Regions from separate parts of the Rahnella sp. NRRL B-41462 genome, predicted to be linked through region 2. Evidence: predicted binding sites of a transcription regulator. Region 2 holds the regulator's gene; the other holds the start of a gene.
The links. Region 2 encodes CRP, which controls carbon source genes, mostly activating them, when cyclic AMP is high. Its sites were predicted from a motif close to ATGTGANNNNNNTCACAT; they were not measured.
Positions count from the first base shown of each region.

Region 1: the regulator CRP is predicted to act here: its motif matches at 6,241-6,258, upstream of UC14_RS02490 (beta-galactosidase).

Region 1 is NZ_JYDF01000007.1:59,324-68,146, reverse strand. It holds gene argO (arginine exporter ArgO) at 1-521, opposite strand, end outside; gene mscS (small-conductance mechanosensitive channel MscS) at 703-1,590, opposite strand; gene UC14_RS02495 (MFS transporter) at 1,727-2,995, opposite strand; gene UC14_RS02490 (beta-galactosidase) at 3,056-6,154, opposite strand; gene UC14_RS02485 (LacI family DNA-binding transcriptional regulator) at 6,289-7,371, opposite strand; gene fbaA (class II fructose-bisphosphate aldolase) at 7,508-8,587, opposite strand; gene pgk (phosphoglycerate kinase) at 8,717-8,823, opposite strand, start outside.
Region 2 is NZ_JYDF01000051.1:54,811-63,633, reverse strand. It holds gene UC14_RS13625 (YccS/YhfK family putative transporter) at 105-2,180, opposite strand; gene crp (cAMP-activated global transcriptional regulator CRP) at 2,242-2,874, opposite strand; gene UC14_RS13615 (OsmC family protein) at 3,237-3,644, shown strand; gene UC14_RS13610 (phosphoribulokinase) at 3,648-4,517, opposite strand; gene allS (HTH-type transcriptional activator AllS) at 4,653-5,567, opposite strand; gene UC14_RS13600 (ureidoglycolate lyase) at 5,782-6,288, shown strand; gene allR (HTH-type transcriptional repressor AllR) at 6,375-7,184, shown strand; gene gcl (glyoxylate carboligase) at 7,299-8,823, shown strand, end outside.

The sequences.
Region 1 (8,823 bases), on a different contig from region 2:
AGCCAGGGCGCAAGCATGGCGGCGAGAATGGCCAGCCCGAAGAACCACATCACTGACGCACTGACCGCACCGAGTGCAAACCATGAACGCTCATCATGGCTCAGGCTGCCGCCCAGACTGCCGAGCACCACGAAAGTATCGAGATAAACATGCGGATTCAGCCAGGTCACCGCCAGCATGCTGACGACAATTTTCCAGCGACTTTGCTTCGCCACTTCAGCCTGCGCCAGTTCGGGGTTTTTGCTGAATGCCGTGCGAAATGCGCCCCAGCCATACCACAGTAAAAATGCCACGCCCCCCCAGCTCACCAGCAACAGCAACGTCGGGGATTTGCTCAGCAACGCGCTTCCGCCAAAGATGCCGCCGCAAATCAGCGCGATGTCACTCAGGGCGCACAAACCGGCGATCATCAGATGATACTGACGACGGATGCCCTGATTCATCACAAATGCATTCTGCGGGCCAATGGGTAAAATCATCGCGGCGCTCATCGCCAGTCCTTGCAGGAAAATAGCCAGCATGGGATATCCTTCAGAGAGTGAATAACAGAGATTGCGCGCAGTGTAAGGGCTTAGCCGGTATAAGAGGAAATGGATATTTCTAATCGCTCATTAGACTGGCTTATCAGTGGCAGGATGATTTTTCAGGCATGAAAAAGGCGCCCGCAGGCGCCTGTGAAAATCTGAATCCGGGAAGCATACTTTATTCGAAAGTGCGTCGTTCTTCCTGCTGGTTGCCCGCCGCATTCGGCACCTGATACAGGTGAACATCCATCTGCGGATACGCAATATTGATATTATTTTTATCCAGCGCGCGTTTGAACGATTCCAGCAGATCCCATTTCACGTTCTGTGCATCACCGTTGCTGGTCCAGGCGTACACAATGAAATTCAGGGTTGAAGCTGCCATTTCGTTGAGGCGAACCACGACGTCTTTATCTTTCAAAACGCGCTGATCGGCCGTGATGATGTCGGTCAGGATCGTTTTCACCAGATCGATGTCAGAGTCATAACCCACGCCCACCGTCAGCTCGATACGGCTGGTCGGTTCGCGTGAATTGTTGATGATGTTACCGGCGATGATTTTACCATTCGGCACCACAATGATTTTGTTGTCCGGCGTACGCAGGGTAGTGGAAAAAATTTGTACCTGAGTGACGGTACCGGCCACGCCGCCGAGATCGACATATTCACCGGCACGGAACGGACGGAAGATCACCAGCAAAACGCCGGCCGCAAAGTTGGACAGCGACCCCTGTAATGCCAGACCGACGGCCAGACCGGCGGCACCGATGACGGCAATCACGGACGTGGTTTGCACGCCAATCCGCCCCAGAACCGCAATCAGCGTGAAGGCGATAATCGCGTAACGCACCATGGCGGAAAGGAAGTCGGAAACGGTGATGTCAATACCACGAACTTTTAAGACCCGGCTGACGGCACCGGAAACGACACGGGCGATAATCATCCCCACAATCAGAATGAAGATCGCTGCCACAATATTCACCGCGTAATGAAGCAGTAACGCCTGGTTTCTCACCAACCAGTTGCCAGCATTATTGATGCTGCCCACAACGTTTAAATCATCCATTTAAAGTACCCCAAAATTACACCCTCACGGGCTGCAAGAAACCAAAGCTGCCCCGTTTAACGAGGCAGCAAGTGTTCTGTAAGGTTAACTAACAATGCGATGAAGTGCCAATTTCGCAGCAAAGAGTTCAGATAAATTAAGAATTTGCGTGGCTGTTTTTTAACGGTTCAGGGGTTTTGAATGCCTGAAGGGGGCCGCGGCCGCTCAGCGTAAAGGCAGCAATCACCGTGAAGGTCAGCGCGATGACTCCGAGGATCAGATAGGTGCCGTGGAAGCCGATTCGGTCATACATGTTGCCCGCGAAAACGGACATAAAGATGATCGCCACCTGTTTGAAGAAGCAAAAAGTCACCAGATAAATCGTCGCCGAGAAACGCACTTCAAATACTGAGGTGATGTACTTGAAGCAACCGACAATCAGGAACGGCACCTCAAACATGTGCAAGGTTTTCAGCACCACCACTTCCAGCGGCGATGACGCGAAAGACGAGCCGATGATGCGCACTGACATGATGGTACCGGCCAGCAGCAAAGCATTCTTGCCACCAATGCGGTTCACTATCAGCGGTGCGAAAAACATGATGCTGGCGTTGAGTAGCTCACCCATCGTGGTCACATAGCCAAAGACGCGCGTCCCTTCAGAAGATGACGTGAAGAAGGAGGTAAAGAAGTTGGCAAACTGCTGATCGAACACGTCGTACGTACAGGAAACACCGATGACGTACAGCGCCAGGAACCACAGCTTCTTGTCTTTCAGCAGTTCGAGGGCGAGTTTGAGATTGAACGGTTTGCTGTTCGCCCCCAGTTCGTTGGCCACGCGCGCGCTGGACGTGACTTCCGGTTTGGCGATCAGCAACAGGATGGCGAGGATCACCGCACAGCCGGAGCCGAGCCAGAACACAAATTCATTGTTGATGGTAAACATGATGCCGACCACCGATGCGCACAGCGCCCAGCCGACACAACCGAACATACGTGCACGGCCAAATTCAAAGCTGCTGCGACGGCTGACTTTTTCGATATAGGCTTCAATCGCAGGCGCACCGGCGTTGTAAATCAGGCCAAGGTAAATCCCGCCCACCACCGAACCGAGATAGATATTAATTTTCAGTAATGGCCCAAACACGTAGATAAAGAATGGCGCAAACAGGATCAGCATGCCGGTGATGATCCACAGCAAATGCTTTTTCAGTCCCAGTTTATCCGCCAGTAAACCAAACACCGGCTGGAACAACAGTGAGAACAGCGAAATGCTGGCGAAGATAATGCCGGTGTCGCTTTTGCTGATCTGATTAATATCATGCAGCCAGATCGGGAAGAACGGGAAGTAGGCACCCATGATGAAAAAGTAAAAGAAGAAGAACAGCCCGAACATCCAAAAGTTAGTATTTTTCAGGTAATACATAAGCATTTTCCTTACGTCTGAATATCGCGCCGCCGGGGATTAACACGGCGGCGCAGGCTGTCAGGCACGTTTCCAGGTGAACGAATAATGGTACTGACCGGCTGTCAGCAGGAAATCAGGGCTGACGCTCGGGCTCCACGAATCATCACCGCCGACGCCCATATGGAAGCCGTCGATGTTCAGCCAGGTGCCCTCTTCTTCACGCAACAGGTGACGGTGGCTGGTGTCCATCAACTGTTGCAGGCTGTAGCGGCTCAGGCCAAAGTGGAAATTGCCACGCAGCGTCCATCCGGCGTAATCCAGCTCACGGGTCTCTCCGCGCAGACCGTTTTCGGTCGGGAAAACGTAAGGCGTGTACATCTCGGTCAACGGCAAATTCCAGCGCCCGTGCTGCGCAGCCAGACGGCGATCCGGGTAGTTTTCATGCGGTCCCAGGCCCAGCCAGCTAACGTTTTTTGCGGTTTCAGCCAACTGACAGGTCAGGCCAATGCGCCCCGGTGACGGCACGTTTGATGCCACGCGAACCTCCGCGCTGATATGCAGTTCGCCCTGATTATCAATGCGGAAAATCTTGCGGCTCAGCAGGCGCGTTTCTTCCTCCGCCATAAACGCGTGAGTGGTCGTGATCACTACCCCGTCCTGTAACTGATCGGCGGAGATGTTTAATAAACGCGATTCCAGGTGGTACATACCCGCTGCTTTCCAGCGCTCAACCCAGGCATTCGGGTCAATACGGGTGACTTCGCTGACACCGATATCGTTATCTACCGGCGCACGGACAAACTGGTCGCGCAAGGCGGAAAGCAGGCGCGGCGTTTTACCATCGAACCACTGTTCCAGCAATCCGCTTTGCTGACTGAACTGCCAGCACTGCGCGCCGTGCAGTACGGAAATCACATCACCTTGCTGATCGAGAACCGGCGTGGCGGCAGAGATTTTTTCCGGCACCGGCAATATCAGCGGTTGCGGCAACTGCCATTGATCCCAGGCACTGCGGTGTCCGGCTTCTGACCACGCGGTCGCCTGTGGCTGGTGTACCGCAACATTCAGCCACAAATCGCCTTCTGCCTGCGGTATATCCCCCAGATTCAGGGTTTGTTTGCCGTTGGGCGCGATATTCAGTACCGCCTCGCCCTGCGAAATGACTTCGCCGTCACGTTCGATGCGCCAGACTAACTGCTCATTATCACTGTGCCGGAACAGGTATTCGCTTTGTATTTCAATCGTCAAAGGCGAAGTATCTGTGAGCGAGAACTGGAAAAATTGCTGGGCACGCTGGGCTTCAAACAAGGACGGATGCGGAGTGCGGTCAGCGAATATCAGACCGTTCATGCAGAACTGCCGGTCATTTGGCGTATCACCAAAATCGCCGCCGTAGGCCATATAACGCTCACCGTTTTCGCTGGTGCGCAGCAGACTCTGATCAACCCAGTCCCAGACAAAACCGCCCTGCAGACGCGGGAACTGACGGAACGCTTTCCAGTATTTATCAAAGCCGCCAAAGCTGTTGCCCATCGCATGGGCGTATTCGCAGAGGATCAGCGGACGCGTTTCGTCCGGCATGCTGATCCACTTTTTAATCGACCATTTCGGTACCGCCGGGAACGGCTGATCCTGCTCAACGCGGGAATACATCGGGCAGATAATGTCGGTCGCCGCGCTGTTGGCGCCGCCGCCTTCGTACTGCACCGGACGGGTCGGATCGACAGATTTGATCCAGCGGTACAGCGCGTCATGAGTGGCGCCATGACCGGACTCATTGCCCAGTGACCAGATGATGATGCACGGATGATTGCGGTCGCGCTGAACCATGCGCGTCACGCGTTCGCTGAAGGCGTTGAACCACACCGGATCATCCGACAGACGGTTCATCGGCTGCATGCCGTGGGTTTCGATATTGGCTTCATCCACGACGTACAGACCGTATTCGTCACAGAGCCGGTACCACAGCGGATGGTTCGGATAATGCGAGCAGCGCACGGCGTTGAAGTTGTGTTGCTTCATCAGCACAATGTCCCGGCGCATGGTGGCCTCATCCATCACCTGACCGTTTTCAGGATGATGTTCGTGGCGGTTGGTGCCGCGGATCAATACCGGCTGGCCGTTCACTTTCAGCAGCCCGTTGCTGATTTCCACCTGACGGAAACCGACGTCACAGGCCTCGGCTTCAATAAGCTGGCCCTGCGGAGAAATCAGGGAAATGACAGCACGGTATAAAGCGGGCTGTTCAGCGCTCCATAATGCGGGCCGGCTGACCGGCAGACGCAGCGTGGTGCGGTCAAATGCCGTCCCGCGTTCATCAATGATTTCACTGCCGAGCGGTTGCTGATGTTCTGCGACCGGTTTATCGCCCTGCCACAACTGGACGCGCACCTGATAATCAGCCGCGGTGTCCGGCGGTACCGCGGCGCTGACTTGCACTTCCAGTTCGGCCTGCGTGAAGCCGTAGAACAGATGCGTGCGCACCTGCATGTCAGTAATTTGCTCTGCCGGTTTATGCAGCAAGGTGACATCGCGGAAAATCCCGCTCATGCGCCACATATCCTGATCTTCCAGATAGCTGCCGTCGCTCCAGCGCAGCACCATCACCGCCAGCCGGTTTTCACCCGCATGCAGCACATGACTGAGATCGAATTCCGCCGGTAAACGGCTGTCCTGGGAATAGCCGACCCACTGACCGTTGCACCATAAATAGAACGCAGAATTGACGCCGTTAAACACGATGCGCGTCTGCCCGCTGCTCAGCCAGTCATTATCCACAGAAACTGTGAGCGAGTAACAACCGGTAGGGTTTTCTTCCGGCACAAACGGCGGATTGACCGGGATCGGATACTGAACGTTGGTATAAATCGGCGCGTCGTATCCCGCCAGTTGCCAGTTAGAGGGCACCTGCACAGCATCGGCCTCAGCCAGATCCTGTTGCAGCCATTGCTCCGGCACGGCTTCAGGACGGTTAAAATAGCTGAACGTCCACTCGCCATTCAGGTTACGAATTTTTCCTGAAGCCTTGTTGCTTCTCGCTTCCTCTGCATTTCGCCAGCTGTTGAACGGCGGGTGTGCGGGTAATCGGTTGCACTGCGTCGAGGCCGGTTTTTCCCAGTCACGGCGGGCCAGAACAGTGGCCAGCGATGATAATTTATCTTCCGCTGATGGATTCATAATATCTCCCCGTTAAATTGTTATGCGCTCACAATAATATAAACATGCGTAACCGGAGAGAGTAAGTAAAGTGCGGGGATGCGGGAAAGGGACGCGGATCACAAATTCCGCGTCAGTCAGTTCTTAAAAAAGATTTACAGCGCGCTGAGCTGACGTGCGATGCGGATCAGTTCCTGCGATAAAGTTTCCTGCGACACAGTGTCTGTACCCGGTCTGGCGGTTGTATGGCGTTCAACTAAAGAAGTGGGCAGTAACAATGAGGACTGCGGGTGATCGCCATGCGTATGCAGATGCTCTACCAGCCGGTTAATGCTCTCGTGACCGAGCAGGCGGAAATCCTGTTTGATGGTGGTCAGCGGCGGGAAGAAAAATGCGCTGTCTTCAGTATCGTCATAGCCCATCACCGAGATTTGCTCCGGCACCCGCAGGCCAAACTCATGGACCGCGCGCAGTACGCCCAGCGCCATCTGATCATTGGCGACCAGGATCGCCGTAGGGCGTGCGGGCTGATTGAGCAACAATAATGCCTGCTGGTAACCCGAAGCCGCGCTCCAGTCGCCATGCTGAACCGCGCACGGCGTAATATCGTGCAATGCCAGCGTATTCAGCCAGCCTTCATAACGTAAGCGTGCAGATATGGATTCGAGCGGGCCGGTCAGTACGGCGATCTGCTGATGTCCGAGCGCCAGCAGATGTTCGACGCCCTGCTCTGCCCCGCAGTGAGGATCGAACAGAATTTTAAACACATCGGCCTGCGGATCGACATCCAGAAACAGCGCCGGTAAATTGCCGCAAAGCTGTGCGATCGCGTCTGCGTCCTCATTCGACAGCGGCACGTTAATCAGCACGCCATCGACACGCTGTGACATCAGTTCATTCACCGCCGTACGACACGCGGCAAGGCTCAGGTTATCAATCATCGATATCACGACGTTGAAACCTAGCTGATTTGCGCGGGTTTTCATTGCCGACGCAATTTGCGACGGAGCGTGTAGCGCCAGTTCGGTGGTCGCCAGCCCAAGGGTGTAACTTTGTTTGCCCGCCAGTTGCTGGGCGACACGGTTCGGGACGTAATTCAGCGCAGCCATTGCCTGTTCGACTTTGTTGCGCGTTCTGACCGAGACGTGTGCAGCCTGATTCAGGACGCGCGAAACGGTCTGATAAGACACACCGGCGTGGCGCGCGACATCATCGAGGGTGACAGATTTTGGCTTCATGGCTCTCTCTTCGGGGATTCTGGCGAAACACGGATAACGGGCTATTGTGGCCGGAAAGCAGGCAATAAAAAAGGGGCCGAAGCCCCTTTGACGATTATCCTCACATTCCGGTGGTCAAGCACCGGAAGCGTAAGAATTACAGTACGTCGATTGCGTTCAGTTCTTTGAATGCCAGTTCCAGGCGAGTCACCATGGAAGACTGTGCAGAACGCAGCCATACGCGCGGGTCATAGAATTTCTTGTTAGGTTTGTCCGCGCCTTCCGGGTTACCCAACTGACCTTGCAGGTAAGCTTCGTTTTTCTTGTAGAACTGCAGGATACCGTCCCAGTTAGCCCACTGAGTGTCGGTATCGATGTTCATTTTGATAACACCGTAACCTACAGATTCTTTGATTTCTGCTGCAGTAGAACCGGAACCGCCGTGGAATACGAAGTTCAGGCTGTTGTGTGGCAGGTTATGTTTCTTGCACACGTATTCCTGAGAATCACGCAGGATAGTTGGAGTCAGTTTAACGTTACCTGGTTTGTAAACACCGTGTACGTTACCGAATGACGCAGCGATAGTGAAACGCGGGCTGATGGCGTTCAGTTTTTCGTATGCATAATCAACGTCTTGCGGTTGAGTGTACAGTGCAGACGCGTCCATATGGCTGTTGTCTACGCCATCTTCTTCACCGCCGGTACAACCCAGTTCGATTTCCAGAGTCATGTCGATTTTTGCCATGCGAGCTAAATACTTGCTGCAAATTTCGATGTTTTCTTCCAGAGACTCTTCAGACAGGTCGATCATGTGAGAAGAGAACAGTGGTTTACCGGTTTTCGCGTAGTGAGCTTCACCCGCGTCCAGCAGTCCGTCGATCCATGGCAGCAGTTTTTTCGCGCAGTGGTCGGTGTGCAGGATAACTGGCACGCCGTAATGTTCTGCCATCTGATGCACATGGTGTGCGCCAGAGATTGCACCCAGGATTGCCGCGCCTTGTGGCACGTCAGTTTTCAGGCCTTTACCGGCGATAAACGCAGCGCCACCGTTAGAGAACTGAACGATAACCGGTGAACGGACTTTCGCAGCAGCTTCGAGAACGGCGTTGATAGAGTCGGTGCCTACGCAGTTAACCGCTGGCAGAGCAAATTTGTTTTCTTTAGCAATAGCGAAAACTTTCTGTACATCATCACCAGTGATAACGCCTGGTTTTACGAAATCAAAAATTTTAGACATAGTTCTTTGTCCTGTATTCGTCGGCCGTAGATGGATTGAATCGGTTTGCTATGTCGCGCGGGCTCCACTGTGCAGCCCCCCGCGCGGCAAAGAAGAACGGACAGCATTATGCTCCCCGTTCAGGGTTCATTACTTCTTAGCACGCTCTTCCAGCATCACAACCGCTGGCAGTGCTTTCCCTTCAACGAATTCCAGGAATGCGCCACCGCCAGTGGAGATATAGGAAATTTTGTCAG
Region 2 (8,823 bases):
TACACGGCATCCGTACTTGAGAAACCGAAATATTCTCCGATTAGCTTTAAAAAGCAGTCTGGCTGCAAGCCAGTAAAAAGGGGATTTGAAAGGGGTCTCCCCCTTCACGCCCGCCGCGTCAGCCAGATCCCATGATGCGGCCTCTGCTTCCACGCCAGTGACGAGATGGTATGCATCACGCTGAGATGTGAAATTACGCGCCGCAGATGGCGTTCCATTTCGGTCAGTGGCATATCCGGGTGAAGTTCCGGCGCATTAAACAGGTTGTTCTCGCTGCCCGGCCCGTCGTAGAGCAGTCGTTGCTGACAGCTTTGCAGCGCGATTTCGCAGGTCTGTAAATACTCCGTCGCCAGTTTTTCCGGCAGCATGTAATGCTCGCGGGCGAGGATCGTCATCGCGTTGATATGCTCAACCACAAACTGACTGTGCGTCACCCACAAACGCATATCCGCCAGATAATGTGAGTTAAAACCCGGCTCCTGCATCGCCTGATTTAGCGAAGTGAACAGCTTATTGTGCGCCTGATTGACCTGCATACGGGTGTACGCCAGTTTGGCGGTGTCGGGGCTTTCCTCGAGCAGCAGGCGGATAGCGTCCTGATAGATTTCCAGCGCCTGGTGTGCATTCTGGCGCAGCAAACCGCTTTGCCATTGCGGCCACAACCAGATAGTGCCACCAAAGGCCAGCGCGCAGCCGATCAGGGTATCGACCAGTCGTGGTACCAGAAAATGCACGCCGTTCATCGCCAGCAATTGCAGGGTATACACTGCAGTCACCGTCATGCCGACCATCGCCAGTCCGTAGTTTTTGCGCAGAACGGTATAGGACAACAGGGTGATCAGCAGCATGCACAGCAGCGTGGTGCCTTCCGGCAGTTCCAGTTTGAGCAAGCCTGAGGCAATCAGCAATCCGGCCAGCGTACCGAGTGCACGGTGCTGGATCCTCACCCGCGTGGCGTTATAACCGTTCTGGCTGACCAACATGATAGTCAGCAAGATCCAGTAGGGTTTGGGCAAATTGAAGAACAGACCCAGACTGCTGCCAATCGCCAGAATAATGCCCAAACGTGCGGCATTACGCAGTGCCACGGATTTGAAGGAAAGATAGCTTTTCAGCGCGGGCCAGAAGGGCAAACGCGGCTGGGTGTTCATCAGGTCGCGCCGGTACAGCGGGCGCTGGGTACGCAGCAGGCGCGCAATGCGGCTGAAATGGTAATAACAAAACTGACCTACCGGATTGTCCGGATTGCGCGCGGCGATTTTCTCCAGCGCGGTCAGCTCATTGGCCATCGTAAAGCGCCCGGATAAACGGTGATAAAGAATATCGTCGGCAATCACCCGAAGACGGGTGGAAATCACCTGTGCATTTCGGCGGATAACCGCTTCGGCATGGCTTTCCTCCACCAGTTTCTGCACTTCTTCCGGCTGATGCAGGCTCACTGTAATGTGCTCCTGCAAATCGAGCGCCACCTGAAAACGCTGAAATAGCCGCTTATGGTGATGATGATGTCCGTGCTGGGGCAACATGTGTAATTGCTGATAAAGCAGGGCAATCAGGTCGATAACCTGCTGCTGGCGGGCTAGCAGTGGGGGTAACGCGGTTTCGGGATCGGTGTGTTGCGTCAGCAGGCTGTACTTGGCTTCGAAATAATCCGCGAGTTGCAGATAGAGCTGGCTGAGTGTTTCGCGCATCGGCTGTTCTTCCGAAATACGAAACCACGCCCAGTTAAACAATCCGTACCAGGCTGTGCCAGCGGCGAACAACACCGGGGCCTGCCACATCGGGCGCACGCCCACCATACTCAGCGTGAAGATAGTCGCCACCAGCGCACCGGGCAGCAGGCGCGCATGCAGCGGGCTGATTTCACCGGTGACGCCGAGCAGTAACGCCAGCGACAGCATGATCAGCGGCAGCGGTATATGCCAGCTTTCGAGCATCAGTTGCAGCAGAAGGCTGCTCACGGCAAAGAGTGAACCGCCGACGAGCAGGCGTTTGAAAAAGCGTTTATGCGGGGTATCCAGACCGGCGATGTTACAACAGGCCGGGCAGAGGGAAAACAGCAGGCCCATTTGCAAATTGCCAAACAGCCAGCAAATGCCAACAGGTAAGCACAACACCAGCGTCTGGCGCAGCGCGTAGTTCACTTCAGGATGGTAAAACAGTCTTCGCCATAGCGTCATGGGTAAAGCTTAGCCCATAAAAAAGGCGCGACAGTGTTTTGCCGCGCCAATTTTTGAGGGATTAACGTGTGCCGTAAACGACAATCGTTTTACCGTGTGCGGAGATCAGGCTTTGATCTTCCAGCATTTTGAGAATGCGTCCGACTGTTTCACGTGAACAACCGACGATTTGGCCAATTTCCTGGCGGGTAATCTTGATTTGCATCCCGTCCGGATGGGTCATTGCATCAGGCTGTTTAGCCAGATTGAGCAAGGTTTGAGCGATACGACCGGTAACGTCAAGGAAGGCAAGGTTGCCGACTTTCTCTGACGTCACTTGCAGACGGTTGGCCATCTGCGCGGAGAGACGCATCAGAATATCCGGGTTAACCTGAATCAGCTGGCGGAATTTTTTATATGAAATTTCAGCCACTTCACAGGCAGTTTTAGCACGTACCCAGGCACTGCGTTCCTGACCTTCTTCGAAGAGTCCCAGCTCACCGATGAAGTCACCTTGGTTAAGGTAGGACAGTATCATTTCCTTGCCTTCTTCATCTTTAATCAGGACAGCAACTGACCCTTTCACGATGTAGTAAAGCGTTTCGGCTTTTTCACCCTGGTGAATCAGCGTACTTTTAGAAGGATACTTATGTATATGACAGTGAGACAGGAACCATTCAAGAGTCGGGTCTGTTTGTGGCTTGCCGAGAACCATTTGCTATTATCCTCTGTTGTTATCGCTGCCCAAAATCACAGGGCTCAGAGTTCCCTGTACGGCACTTCAAATCCAAAGCGCCCTTTCAGCATATAACTCTCCAGAAATGCTGCAAGCGGATGTCGGAGTGCAACAGCCTGTTTATTGCTGTCATCACCGTGGGTTCTGTACTTAAACCGCAAAAACCGTCACCGCAATTTACTGGAAAGTATGTTTCGGCTTTGTTTGTAGCACAGGTTTGAGATGCTGTCTTCTGTTGTCTCGCTTCAGCATGATGGCGATCGGGTTACGTTGCCAGATTTTAGGTGAAAGGGTACTCTGAGAGCAGATTTCGACAAGTTTATTCACCGGGAGAATAGTTCATGCATGCACGTGTCAAATGGGTTGAAGGACTGACATTTTTAGGTGAGTCTGCATCGGGTCATCAGATTTCAATGGATGGAAACGCGGGTGATAAAGCCCCAAGCCCGATGGAAATGTTACTGATGTCCGCAGGGGGGTGTAGTGCAATCGACGTGGTGTCAATTTTGCAAAAAGGTCGTAATGACGTGCGTGATTGTGAAGTGAAGCTGACCTCACAACGCCGCGAAGAAGCGCCGCGTCTGTTCACTCACATCAATCTGCATTTTATCGTCACCGGTAAGGATCTGACCGATAAGATTGTTGAACGCGCAGTCAGCCTGTCTGCCGAAAAATACTGTTCTGTGTCTCTGATGCTGGGGAAAGCGGCCACAATCACCCACAGCTTTGAAGTGATTGCAGCCGAATAAAGTTTACTCGATCTTCTTGCCTTCCATCAGGCGCTGCACCAGCGGCGCCATGATCAGCTCCATCGCCAGCCCCATTTTGCCGCCCGGCACCACCAGTGTTTTGATGTGCGAGATAAACGACCCTTGCAGCATGGCCAGCAGATACGGGAAATCGATGTCATCCAGTCCCTGAAAATGAATCACCACAAAGCTTTCATCCAGTGACGGAATGGCTTTGGCGGCAAACGGGTTCGAGGTATCGATGGTGGGTACCCGCTGGAAATTGATGTGCGTGCGGGAAAACTGCGGGGTAATGTAATTGATATAGTCATCCATCGAACGCACGACGGAATCCATCACCGCTTCACGGGAATGCCCGCGCTCGCCGGTATCGCGCACCAGTTTCTGGATCCATTCGAGGTTGACGATAGGCACTACGCCGACCAGCAGGTCGACCTGCGCGGCAACGTCAATTTTGTCCGCCACCACACCACCGTGTAACCCTTCGTAAAACAAAATATCCGTCGGTTCCGGCAACGCCTGCCACGGCGTAAAGGTACCCGGCACCTGATTGTAGGGAACGGCTTCGTCATAAGTATGCAGATACTTACGTGAACGGCCAGTGCCGGTTTTACCGTATTCGATAAAGCTTTTTTCCAGCAAACCAAAGTCATTGGCTTCCGGCCCGAAGTAGCTGATATGACGTCCCAGATCGCGCGCCTTGCGTATTGCCGCATCCATTTCAGGACGGGTGAAATGATGAAAACTGTCGCCTTCCAGTTCCGCCGCACGCAAACCAAGCTGCTGAAATATTTTACGAAATGCCACGCTGGTGGTCGTGGTGCCTGCACCGCTCGAACCGGTCACGGCAATAACAGGATGTTTGGCTGACATAATGCGCTGTTCTCCATAAAGGTGATGCAGGCAGGCGAGACGCGGTCTTTTCTGTGGTCGAAGATCTGGCGTCAAGGCTGCGCATAATTAAGCCTATTGTTACCATATTTATTCGCGAAGCCAAAGAGGGCATCACTATTCTAAACCCGCCAGCAACGGTTGGATCAGCGGGTCTTTCTGGTGGAACAGGGAAACAATGTCATGCAGCGCCTTGCCTGTGTACTCCTTTTTCCACGCCAGACTGAGCGGGGAAGGGGCGCGCGGATAGCGGATTTGTCGGGCGATCAGCTCGCCGCTGTCGAGATATGGCTGGCACAGATGGCGCGGCAGAAAACCGATACCCATTCCCTTCAGGTGACAGGCCAGTTTAGTCGCCACATCTGCCACGATGATCTGCCGTTGCCCGGTCAGCAACCAGGCTACCCGCTTGTTCAGATGGCGCGAGGTGTCTTCCACATTGATGGCAATGTACTGACGCAACACCGCTTCTTCCAGCATGCCAGTGATGTGCTGCAGCGGATGAAAGGGCGCATGAACAAAAATCCAGTCCACTTCACCCAGCGGCAGCAGATTCACGGCGTTAGAAAGAGATTCGGTGCCGGTGACGCCAATCGCCAGCTGAAAATCTTCGTACAGCAGCGTATCCCATACCCCCATGTAAATCTGTCGTGTGAAAGTGAACTGCGTGAACGGGTAGCGCTGCGTCAGACAGCTTAATAACGCCGCCAGAGTTTCAGGGCAGTACATCAGATTGTTCACCACCACATTCAGCTGGCGCTCAATGCCGTCGTTAATCTGCTGCAGTTCTGCCGGTACACCCTCCAGCCAGGTTAGCCACTGGCGACATCGTTCAAGCAGATGCTGTCCGGCGGGCGTCAGCGACACCGTACGGGTCGTGCGGTTGAGCAATAACGTCCCGGCACTGTCTTCCAGCATCTTAATTCGATAGCTGATGGTCGCGGGCGTTTTATGCAGCATCTCTGCCGCGCGGGAAAAGCTGCCTGTTTGTGCGACGTGCATAAAGGTTTTAATCGACTCCTCATCCAGCATAGGTCACCCGAAGTAATGTTAATGCATTGAATGAAAAAGATTTTATAGATTTAACCGGATGAGAATTGTGGACTTCATCAATTTTATGGAATCTTTTTCCATATTTCGATTGAGCAAGTTGGAAAAAGTTTCTACAGTAATTGCATTGAGGATAAATCCGCCAATCTGGCGGGCTTATCTCACCGGTTTTATTTTAAATGCAGGGATGAATGCCATGGAACTTCCGGTTTACCCGCTGACCCAGGCGGCCTTCGCGGCTTACGGCGATGTGATTGAGACGACAGGTCGCGATTTTTTTCATATCAACGACGGCAAGGTTGAGCGGTACCACGATCTGACCAACGTGGAAATCCTCGGGCAGGATCGCCCGCTGGTCAGCATCAACCGCGCCCAGCCAGCACCGTTGCCCATTGTGGTGACGCAACTCGAAAAACACCCGCTCGGTTCACAGGCGTTTGTGCCGATGCAGGGCGAGCGCTTTATCGTGATTGTTGCGGCAGGGGGCGAGACGCCGGACATCTCCACGCTGAAAGCCTTTATCACCAACGGCCTGCAGGGCGTGAATTATCACCGGAATGTCTGGCACCATCCGCTGTTTGCGTTTGAGACGGTGACGAATTTTCTCACCGTCGATCGTGGCGGCGCAGACAACTGTGATATCAGTCAGTTACCTCAGGGCTATCAGCTTATTTTACCCGTTGCGGCGGGATTAAAGTCGTGACGCTATAAAGCATCTTGCATAAGATACAAGCATCTGAAAACAAGCGAAACGCGGGCGCTCAGCGCCTGATGCTGGAGAAATGTGAGATGGCCGAAGTAAAAAAACGGGGGCGTCCTAGCCAGCCTGGTTCTGGTTCGCAAAAGGGCGCTCAGGCCTTAGAACGCGGCATTGCGGTGTTGAATTATCTGGCGCAGTCCGGCGGCAGTTCTTCTGTCAGCAACATTGCAGAGAATTTGTCGCTGCCCCTTTCCACCACCTTTCGACTGCTGAAAGTGCTGGAAGAGGCCGATTTTGTTTATCAGGATGCGCAACTGAGCTGGTGGCACATCGGCTTACAGGCGTTTACGGTCGGATCGTCTTATATCCATAACCGGGATGTATTGTCAGTCGCCGCGCCTTATATGCAGCGCCTGATGCTGTTGTCGGGCGAAACGGCCAATCTGGCGATCCGCAACGGTTTCGAAGCGGTACTGATCGGCCAGCGGGAATGCCAGTCGATGGTGCGGATGTGCGCGCCGCTTGGCAGCCGCCTGCCACTGCATGCCTCCGGGGCCGGGAAAGCGTTGCTGTATTCGCTGGATGACGAGGCGCTGATGAGCCTGATGATGCAGGCGGGGTTGAAGAACTTTACGACGCACACGCTGGATAATCTGAATGCGTTGAAAAAGGATCTGCAACACGCGCGTCAGCAGGGGTTTGCACAGGACAGCGAAGAGCATGTGACAGGGCTGAACTGCCTGGCCTCGGCGATTTTTGACAGCAATAACAATGCGGTGGCGGCGATTTCGATCTCCGGCCCCAGCTCCCGCTTAACGACGGAGCGTTTTACCGATTTAGGCGAACTGGTGCGGGATACCGCGCGTGACATCAGTCTGGCCCTGGGTCAGCGCCACTAACCGGTTCGTCCTGCGATCCCCGCTCTGTCGTGAGCGGGATTTTTTTCAGTCAAATTAAAGTTGGAAACTTTTTCCGTTATTTTATGCAAAGCGGAATTACCTGAGGATTTAGCTATGGCTCGTATGACAGCTGCACAGGCAGCAATGTATGTGTTGGAAAAAGAAGGGATCACCACCGCGTTTGGTGTACCGGGCGCAGCGATTAACCCGTTTTATAACGCCATGCGCCTGCATGGAAAAATCCGTCATGTGTTAGCCCGTCATGTGGAAGGTGCATCGCATATGGCCGAAGGTTATACCCGTGCGAAAGCCGGGAACATCGGCGTTTGCCTGGGGACGTCTGGCCCGGCGGGTACCGACATGATCACCGCGCTGTATTCCGCCTCGGCGGATTCCATTCCGATCCTGTGTATTACCGGTCAGGCACCGCGCGCCCGTCTGCATAAAGAGGATTTTCAGGCGGTGGATATTCAGGCGATTGCCGGGCCGGTGAGCAAAATGGCGGTGACCGTGCTGGAACCTGCGCTGGTGCCGCGTGTTCTGCAACAGGCGTTCCATCTGATGCGCTCCGGTCGCCCCGGTCCGGTACTGGTCGATCTGCCGTATGACGTGCAGACCGCCGAAATCGAATTCGATCCGGAAACTTATGAATCGCTGCCCGCTTACAAGCCTGCCGCCACCGTCGCTCAGGCCGTCAAAGCGATGGAAATGCTCAACGCCTGTGAGCGTCCGCTGATTGTGGCCGGTGGCGGTGTGATTAACGCTGATGCCGCCGCGCTGTTGCAGCGCTTTGCTGAAATAACCCAAGTGCCGGTGATCCCGACACTGATGGGCTGGGGCGTGATCCCGGGCGATCACCGCCTGATGGCTGGCATGGTCGGATTGCAGACCGCGCACCGCTACGGTAACGCCTCACTGCTGGCGTCGGATCTGGTATTTGGCATCGGTAACCGTTTTGCCAACCGTCATACCGGCTCGGTAGAGAAATACACCGCAGGCCGCAAAATCATCCACGTTGATATCGAACCGACACAAATCGGCCGCGTACTTTGTCCTGATTTAGGCATTGTGTCTGACGCCGGTGAAGCCCTGAAACTGCTGATCGAAGTAGCAGAAGAGCAGAGAAAAGCCGGCAAATTGCCGTGTCGCGAAAGCTGGATCCAGGAATGTGAAGAACGCAAACGCACCATGCTGCGCAAAACCCACTTCAACGATGTGCCGGTCAAACCGCAACGCGTCTATGAAGAAATGAGCAAAGCCTTTGGCCGCAATGTGAATTACGTAACCACGATCGGCCTGTCGCAAATTGCGGCGGCGCAGATGCTGCACGTGTTTGAGCCGCGCCACTGGATCAACTGCGGCCAGGCGGGCCCGCTGGGCTGGACCATTCCTGCGGCACTCGGCGTCTGCATTGCTGCGCCGGAACGTCAGGTGGTCGGGATTTCAGGCGATTACGATTTCCAGTTCATGATCGAAGAGCTGGCGGTCGGTGCGCAGTTCAACATTCCTTACATCCACGTCCTGGTGAACAACGCTTATCTTGGCCTGATCCGCCAGTCGCAGCGCGCCTTTGATATGGATTACTGCGTCCAACTGGCGTTCGAAAATATCAACTCTGAAGACGTGAAAGGTTACGGCG